DNA from 2 places in the Stenotrophomonas sp. TWI1149 genome. Region 2 is predicted to be linked to the other one. Evidence: predicted binding sites of a transcription regulator. Region 2 holds the regulator's gene; the other holds the start of a gene.
The links. Region 2 encodes FliA, which starts transcription of late flagellar genes. Its sites were predicted from a motif close to TAAAGTTTNNCNNNCNNNGGCCGATAA; they were not measured.

Region 1: the regulator FliA is predicted to act here: its motif matches at 2,428-2,454, upstream of ABE424_RS09385 (methyl-accepting chemotaxis protein).

The regions. Positions count from the first base shown of each region.
Region 1 is NZ_JBDJLB010000006.1:249,919-254,334, reverse strand. Features, by position in the region: gene ABE424_RS09405 (hypothetical protein) at 1-47, opposite strand, end outside; gene ABE424_RS09400 (hypothetical protein) at 253-606, shown strand; gene ABE424_RS09395 (M23 family metallopeptidase) at 607-1,302, opposite strand; gene ABE424_RS09390 (L,D-transpeptidase) at 1,306-2,283, opposite strand; gene ABE424_RS09385 (methyl-accepting chemotaxis protein) at 2,487-4,416, shown strand, end outside.
Region 2 is NZ_JBDJLB010000004.1:128,219-132,634, reverse strand. Features, by position in the region: gene ABE424_RS06110 (chemotaxis protein CheA) at 1-1,189, opposite strand, end outside; gene ABE424_RS06105 (protein phosphatase CheZ) at 1,195-1,809, opposite strand; gene cheY (chemotaxis response regulator CheY) at 1,809-2,201, opposite strand; gene ABE424_RS06095 (RNA polymerase sigma factor FliA) at 2,218-2,964, opposite strand; gene ABE424_RS06090 (MinD/ParA family protein) at 2,961-3,848, opposite strand; gene flhF (flagellar biosynthesis protein FlhF) at 3,835-4,416, opposite strand, start outside.

The DNA of each region.
Region 1 (4,416 bases), on a different contig from region 2:
ACTCCGCCGCAGAGAAGGAGCAGGGCAACGCGGTGCGCGAGCATCATCACGGGTGTCTCCAGACCGCAGGGGTGGGGCATGTCTTCAGCACGCAGTGTCCGCCGCGTCGATACCCGGGGCAACGGCAATTTCCCGCATTCGCACCAGTAGTTTTACTGGTTGCCCGCGTCCATCGGACCGCAGTGACCACGCCCGCCAGCGCGGCGCCATGGCATGCTGTGCAGCCTCACCAATCAGCAGGGGCGACGCAGGGTGTCTGACGATCACGTGACCACCGGCATGAGCAGCGCGGACCGCGCGTTGCATGCGGTGGTGTCCGAGCTTGAAGCGCTGTTGCGCGGCGACGGGGAAACCCACTGGGCCGACTGGATGCAGCGGGTCATCACCCAGCTTGAGCAGGGCGATCCAGGCGCGCCGGAGAGCGTGCTGCGCGCCTATGGGGGCATGGGGTCGTTCAATGATGTTGCGTTGGGCCTGGATTACAGCAACGGCCACTTCCAGTGGCGCGCAGACGCGGGTGAACTCAATGAGCGCCTGGATGCACTGCGCGGTCGCGCCTGGCAACTGGCGCGGGCGATCCGGGACGCATCCCCCGGCGCGCGTTGATCAGAGCGCCTGCTGTCCCTTCAGCACCGGATACGGATTGATCGATTCGCCTTTCCACCACTGCTTTTCCGGACCCAGTACATGGATCTCGAAATGCAGGTGGGGCGCCTCCGGACTCGCGTTGCCGGTGCTGCCGACATAGCCGATCACCTCACCGCGCTTGATCGTCTTCTTCTCGGCCAGCCCGTCGGCGTAGCGGTCCAGATGCGCGTAGTAGTAGCAGTAGCGACCGCTCGGCTCGAACTGGTACACCGTCAGACCGCCCCGCACGCTGTCGAACAGTTTCTCCACCGTCCCGTCGGCGACGGCCAGCACCGGCGTCCCGGTCGGCGCCAGGATGTCGATCGCATCATGTACGCGGCCTTCGCTGCGCGCATCGGTGAAGGTGTCCTGCAGCTGATCGGCACCGATGCCCTGCACGGGCAGCAGCAGCGCGCCCGCCGCGCCGCTTGTCGGTGCGGGTGTCGAAACGCCCGCGTCCGGCGCGGGCGGTGTGGCTGAGGTGTCGGCGGGCACCGGTGTCGTGGCCGGCGCCGGTGGCGGCGGGGCATCAAGCGCAGCGCGGGCCGAACTGGTGGCCGATCCCACCTTGGCCGGTTCGGCGGCGCCAAGCCGGGATGAGGGGCCCGGCCCCAGCAGCCAGTACCCGACCACGCCGATTACCAGTCCTACTGCCAGTAGTCGAAAGGTCTTCATCCATTACTCCTGCATCACGACCGGCACCGAGGCGTCGACCGCAGCGGCGACCTGCAGCGCATCCCAGTTGGTCATGCGCACACAGCCGTGCGATTCGGTCTTGCCGACATGGCCGGGTTCGGGCGTGCCGTGCAGGCCGTAGTGGGGCTTGGAGATGTCGATCCAGACCACGCCGACCGGATTGTTCGGGCCCGGCGGCAGGACCGCCTTGCTGTCGCCCGCCTTGGCGTCCCAGAACAGCTTGGGGTTGTAGTGGAAGGTGGGATCGCGGGAGATGCCCAGGATCTTCCATTTCCCGATCGGCAGCGGGTCGTGCTTGCTGCCCGAGGACACCGGGAACTGCGCGTAGACTTTGCCGTCCGCATCGAACAGCCGCAGCGTGGAGTCGGATTTGTCGATCACCAGCTTGCTGGCCTTCGGCAGCGGGGCGGCCGCGATGTTCGGCACCTGGATCACGCTGCCGGCCTTGCCCAGGTCGACGCCCGGGTTGAGCGTCTTCAACAGCTCGGGGGAGGCATGGAAGCGCTCGCCCAGCGCTTCTTCGATCGAACCGAAGCCCAGGGTCTTCAGCTTGGCCTGCGCGGCCGGACCCTTGGGCACCGGCTGGAACGGACCGGCCACGTCTTCCGCGGTGAGCGTGTAGCGCACCAGGGGCGGGGCGGCATCCGGCTGCAGCGCCTGCCAGGTGGCATCGTCCAGTTCGCCGGTCACCTTGACGCCATGGGCGGCCTGGAAGCCGGCCACGGCGCGCTTCTGGTTGGAGCCGCGCTCCCCATCGATCTGGCCGGGGGAGAAGTGCGCGCGGTCCAGCAGCACCTGCGCATGCAGATCCGAGCGTGGACCGGTCGCCAGCGGCGTCGCGTCGGCGTCCGGGATCGCGGCGGGCGCGGGTGCCGTCTGTGCGACCGCCCAACCGGAGGAGACCCCCAGGGCGAGGGCGAGCGCGGTGAGGCGGGCGAGACGGTGCAGGCGAAGGGACATCGGCAACTCCAGCGGGAACGTGTTTCCACCATGCCTGCCGGGCGTGCGCACTTGCCGTGAAAAGCCTGACGGGGGGCTGAGCGGCGACGCGAGGGTAACGCCGACGTTATGTGAATCCATTCACAGCGGGCTCACGGCCGTCGGTCAAGGCGCTGCCACTGCCGCCGATACCAGCCCACCCCCCCACGTTTTTCGGATGTCTCATGGAATTTTTGCGGAACGTCAGCGTCGTCTGGCGTCTAGGTATGGGCTTTGGCCTGTTGTTGCTGCTGGTCGCGGCCGTGGTCGCCACCGGCGCCACCGGGAGTGCGGTACAGAAGCGCGCGATGCAGCAGGTGGTCGAGGTCAACGTGGCCAAGGTGCGGCTGCTCTCGGACATGCTCGATGCCAACAACCAGATGATGGTCGTGCGCCGGGAGATGCTGATCCGCCAGGGCGACGGTCTGGCCGAGGATGAGGCGCGCATCGCCGCGCTGGTCGCGCGCTATGAAGCCAGCTGGGCCGCCTACCAGGCCTTGCCCGCGCAGCCGGAAGACAAGGCCGTCGGCGACGCCATCGCGGCCGCCCGCGCGGTGGCGCGTCCGCTCAACAAGCAGATGAGCGAACAGCTGCAGCAGGGCGATTTTGCCGCTGCCACGGCCCTCACCCTGGGCGCCGTGCAGGCCGCCGCCAAGGGCTGGAACCAGGCGCTCAGCGAGGGTGTGGTCTACGAGGAAAAGGAAAGCCGCGAGGCCGCTGCCGAAGCGATCCGGCTCGGCGAGCGGACCCTGCTGCAGCTGCTGGTGCTGGGCGCGATCGCGCTGGTGGTCGGCATCGCCGCCTCCGTGCTGATCGGCCGCAGCCTGACCGGTCCGCTGGCCCGCGCCGTCGGCCTGGCCACCCGGATGGCCAAGGGTGATCTGGCCCATGACGTCCATCTGGGCGGTCGCGATGAGATCACCCAGCTCGGCAACGCGATGGCCACGGTCCGCCAGAGTGTCCAGGGCGCGATCACCGCACAGCTGGACATGGCCCGCCAGCATGAGGCCGGTGCCATCAGCCATCGCATGGACGAAACGGCCTTCCCGGGCGATTTCGGCCGGATGATCCGCGCCACCAACGAGCTGGTCGGTTCGCACGTGGCCGTCGAGTTCCATATGGTCGAGGTGATGCAGCGCTACGCGATCGGCGACCTGAGCCGTGATCTGGACAGCTACCCGGGCGAGAAGGCCGTGCTGACCACCACCATGGCCACCGTCAAGGCCAGCCTGATGGCGATCAACCAGCAGATCGAGACACTGGCCTCGGCCGCCCGTGCCGGCGACTTCTCCGTGCGCGGCGACGAGCCGGCGTTCCAGTTCCAGTTCCGCGCGATGGTCGCCCAGCTCAACGGGATGATGGCCAGCTCGCAGGCCAGCATCGCGGACCTGTCGCAGGTACTGCGCGCGATTTCCACCGGCGATCTGACCTCGCGCATGGACGGCCGGTACGAAGGTGTCTTTGCGCAGATGCGCGACGATGCCAACGTCACCGCGGTGCAGCTGACCGGCATCGTGCAGCAGATCCAGGGCGCGGCCGGCAGCATCAACGATGCCGCGCAGGAACTGGCGGCGGGCCACAATGACCTGTCGCGCCGTACCGAGCAGCAGGCAGCCAACCTGGAAGAAGCGGCGGCCTCGATGGAGGAGCTGACCTCCACGGTCCGGCAGAACGCCGAGCTGGCCAACCAGGCCGACCATGAAGCCCATGCGGCGGGTGCGGCGGTCAAGGCGACCGAGCAGGCGATCGCGCAGATGGCCGCGGTGATGAGCGAGATCGACCAGTCCTCGGCGCGTATCGGAGAGATTTCCTCGGTGATCGACGGCATCGCCTTCCAGACCAACATCCTCGCCCTGAACGCGGCCGTCGAAGCGGCGCGTGCCGGTGAGAACGGGCGCGGCTTCGCGGTGGTGGCCACCGAGGTACGCACGCTGGCGCAGCGCGCCGGCACGGCGGCCAAGGAGATCAAAGACCTGATCGATGAGTCCAGCAGCAAGGTCAAGACCGGACTGAGCGTCACCGTGCAGTCCGAAGCGGCGATCGCCCGCCTGACCCAGGCCAGCTCGCGCACCAATCAGCTGATGAGCGACATTGCCGCGGCGACCAAGGAACAGG
Region 2 (4,416 bases):
TCTGGCGCAGGCGTTCGGGATCGATGCCGGCACCGTCGTCCTGCACTTCGATGCTGACGTAGTCGCCTTCCTGCTGGGCCGAGAGCCGTACATGGCCGCTGCGCGGCTTGCCCTGTGCCTCGCGCAGGTCCGGCATTTCCACGCCGTGGTCGATCGCGTTGCGGACCAGGTGCACCAGCGGATCGGCCAGCGCCTCGACCAGGTTGCGGTCGAGTTCGGTTTCCGCGCCGATCAGCTCCAGCTCGACTTCCTTCTTGAGCGAACGCGCGACATCGCGGGCCACCTTGGGGAAGCGCGAGAACACCTTGCCGACCGGCTGCATGCGGGTGCGCATGACCGCCGACTGCAGGCGCGCGGTGGCGATGTCCAGCGTGGACACGGCGCGGTCGAGTTCTTCATCGTGCAGGCGTGCGCGCAGGGTCTTGAGCCGGTTGCGCGACAGCACGAGCTCGCCGATCAGGTTGACGATGGCATCCAGACGCTTGGTATCCACGCGCACGGTGTGCTCGGCTTCGGCAACCGGTTTGGCCGGCGCCGGCTTGGCCATCGGCGCCGCCGGGGCGGCCACGGCACGCGGAGCCGGTGCGGCGGCGACGGCCTTGGCACCGGGAACGGCGCCACCGTGGAGCTGGTCGAGCAGGGCTTCGAACTCGTCCTCGCCGATCAGGCCGTCATCCTTCTTCGGGGCCGCGATGGCGGTCGGTGCGGCCCCGCCATGCAACTGGTCGAGCAACGCTTCGAACTCATCATCGGTGATCATCTCGCCGCCGCTGCTGGCCGTGGTGGCGGCCGCCGGCGCCGGCGTGGCCGGCCCGTTGACATCGAACTGGGCGATCAGCTCCGGCGGAGCATAGCCCGGCTCGGTGCCGGCCGAGACCGAATCGAGCATCGACTGCAGGTAATCCAGCGACTGCTGGGCCGCATCGAAGTGGTGGGCCTGCAGCGTGGCCTGGCCGGAGCGTGCCATGCCGAGGGTTTCCTCGGCGGCGTGGCACAGCTCGACCATCGCCTGGATGCCGAGGAAGCCGGCACCGCCCTTGAGCGTGTGGAAGCCCCGGAACACGGCGTTGAGCTGGTCGGTGTCCTGGGGCGCCTGCTCCAGCGACACCAGCTGTTCGCCGAGGCGGTCCAGGATTTCCTGGGCCTCGAGAATGAAGTCGGCAGCGATATCGTCTGGAACAGCACTCATGAGCGTTACAGTCCCAGGTCCGAAAGCAGGTCGTCGGCGTCGTTCTGTGACACCGCGTGGCGATCCAGGCCGTTCACGGCCGGGCCGGCCAGGCCGTTGTTGTCGCGCTTCTTTTCGTCGTCCTGCGGCGGCAGGCCGAGCGCGCCGAAGCCCTCGTGCACGCGACGCACGATCCCGACCACGCGGCGGATGATCTGCCCGGTGAGGTCCTGATAGCTCTGCGTCAGCGCGATTTCGGTGAGGTTGTGGCGGATCCGGTCCAGCTGCTGGCCCTGGTCGGGCGTCAACCCGTTGGCACGCAGCTGCTCGGTGAGCGAGCGGCATTCCTCGGCCAGGTCCAGGGTGCGGTGGGTGGCCTGTTCGGTCATCGCCACCACGTGGTCCAGGCGCGCGCAGGCGTCATCCAGCTCGCCGGCTTCGCTGGGCAGGCTGGGCAGCTCGCCCAGGGCCTGGCCGAGCTCGCGGGCCAGGCGGTTCAGGCCGGCCATCATCGGCTGCGTGCGCAGCGCGGCGAGGGCGTCGATTTCCCGGCGCCAACCGGCTTCGTCACCACTTTCCAGTGCGGCCAGGGCGTCCTGCAGGCGCTGCACCAGCGCGGATTTGTCGCTCAGGGTCTCCATCAGGCGCTCGCCGCCAGGCGTTCGAAGATCTTGCCGAGCTTTTCTTCCAGGGTCTGGGCGGTGAACGGTTTGATGATGTAGCCGTTGACGCCGGCCTGCGCCGCTTCGATGATCTGCTCGCGCTTGGCTTCAGCGGTCACCATCAGCACCGGCAGGGTCTTGAGCTTGGCGTCGGCACGCACGGCCTTGAGCAGGTCGATGCCGGTCATCACCGGCATGTTCCAGTCGGTGACCACGAAATCGAACGGCTGGCTCTGCAACATCGCCAGCGCGGCATGCCCGTCCTCGGCTTCGGCCGTATTGGTGAAGCCCAGATCGCCCAGCAGGTTCTTGACGATACGACGCATGGTCGAGAAGTCGTCGACGATCAGGATACGCATGTTCTTGTTCAAAGCACTTTCCTCGATTTCAATGGTTCTCGAGGCCGGCGTCTGCCGCCTCGAAGATCTTCAGCCGGCCCCGCAGGCGCAGCACGGCCTGGCCATGGATCTGGCACACGCGCGATTCGCTGACACCCAACACGGCGCCGATCTCTTTCAGGTTCAGTTCCTGCTCGTAGTACAGCGAGAGCACCAGCTGTTCGCGCTCGGGCAGCAGGCCGATCGCGTTGCCCAGCTCGCGCCCGAACTCACCGCGCTCCAGTACCTGCTGCGGGGTCGGGCCGCCCTGGGCGACGGTATCCAGCTCGCCCTGGTCTTCGATCCGCGATTCCAGGCTCAGCACCTGGCCGCGCGAGGCGTCCTCCATCAGGCGCAGGTAGTCGGGCAACGGCATGTCCATCGCGGCCGCCACTTCGGTGGCGCTGGCGGCGCGGCCGGTGCTCTGCTCCAGCCGGCGGATGGTCGCGGCAGCATCGCGGGCACGGCGGTGCACCGAGCGCGGTACCCAGTCGCCGCGGCGGATCTCGTCGATCATCGAGCCGCGGATGCGGATCGAGGCATAGGTCTCGAACGAGGCGCCCTGATCCGCGTCGTAGCTGCGCGAGGCCTCGATCAGGCCCATCATGCCGGCCTGGATCAGGTCATCGACCTCCACGCTGGCCGGCAGGCGCGCCGCCAGATGGTGGGCGATGCGGCGGACCAGGTCGGAGTGCTGGGCAATGCACTCGTTGGCCGCGGTCCGCTGGACTTCTTTGTATTGTGCTGCGCCCTTCATGCCGTCACCCCGCGTTGCTTGAGGATGCGTTCCAGGAAGAACTCGACCCCGCCACGCGGCTCGGTCGGGGCCTGCCAGCGCGCGGTACGGCGCGCGATTTCGGTCAATGCCAGGGCCGACGGGCTGGACGGATAGGCTTTCACCACCGGCTGCTGGCGCTGCACCGACAGGCGCAGCCAGTCATCCTGCGGCACGCAGCCCAGGTAGTTCAGCGAGACATCGGCGAGGAACTTGTCGCAGACGCGGGTCAGCTTTTCGTAGAGCACGCGACCTTCGTTCGGATCGCGGACCATGTTGGCCACGACCTGGATCCGATCCACGCCGCGTTCGCGCGAGAGCACCTTGATCAGCGCGTAGGCATCGGTGATCGAGGCCGGCTCATCGCAGACCACCACCACGGTGTCCTGCGCGGCCTGGCAGAAGGTCAGCACGCCATCGGTGATGCCGGCGGCGGTGTCCACGATCATGATGTCCAGCTCGCGTTCGAGCTCGGAGAACACGTTGACCAGGCCGACGTGCTCGGCCGGCTGCAGTTCGGCCATGTGGCGGCGGCCGGACGCGGCCGGGACCACCAGCACGCCACCGGGGCCTTCCATGATCACTTCTTCCAGGGTGCAGCGCCCGGCGACGAGGTCGGCCAGGGTCACCTTCGGCTGCAGGCCCAGGATCACGTCGATGTTGGCCAGGCCGAGGTCGGCGTCCAGCAGCAGCGTGCGTTTGCCCATGTCCGCCAGCGCCACGGCCAGATTGGCCGAAACGTTCGTTTTGCCCACGCCGCCCTTGCCGCCGGTGACGGCGATGGTGCGGACCGGGCCCAGCGGCTGGCTTCGGGTAGCCGACAACGGGAAGGTCTTGGTCAGCTTGGCGTACTCACGCGACGGCATGGTTCAACTCCGGGTTGCAGGGCATATCGGCCGCGCGGCGCAAATCTTCAAGGCGAAGTACAAGATTGGCCGCACTGGCACGGTGCAGGTCTTCGGGAACGTCCTGGCCATCGGTGACCCAGGTGATCGGCAGGCGGTGATCCACGGCCACCGACAGGGCGCTGCCAAAGCGGCCGGTCTCGTCCAGCTTGCTCAGCACCACGCCCTGCGGGTTGGCGGCGCTGAAGCGACGGACGACCTCGTCCATGTCACCGAAACTGGTGTTGGCCGGCAGCACCAGCAGGGTGCGGATCTGCTCGGCAGCGCGCAGCCACTGCAGCTGGGCGGCCAGGGCGCGGTCGCGCGGGCCCAGCCCGGCGGTGTCGATCAGGACCAGCTTGTAGTCCTTCAGGCGCTCCAGCAGCTGGTTCAGATCGCTGCCGCTGCTGGCCTCATGGACCGCGATGCCGAGCTGGCGGCCGAAGCCGTACAGCTGCTCGCGGGCGCCGATGCGGCCGGTATCGGTGGTGACCAGGGCGACGTCGCGGGCGGCATGCGCTTCGGCGAAGCGCGAGGCCAGCTTGGCGAT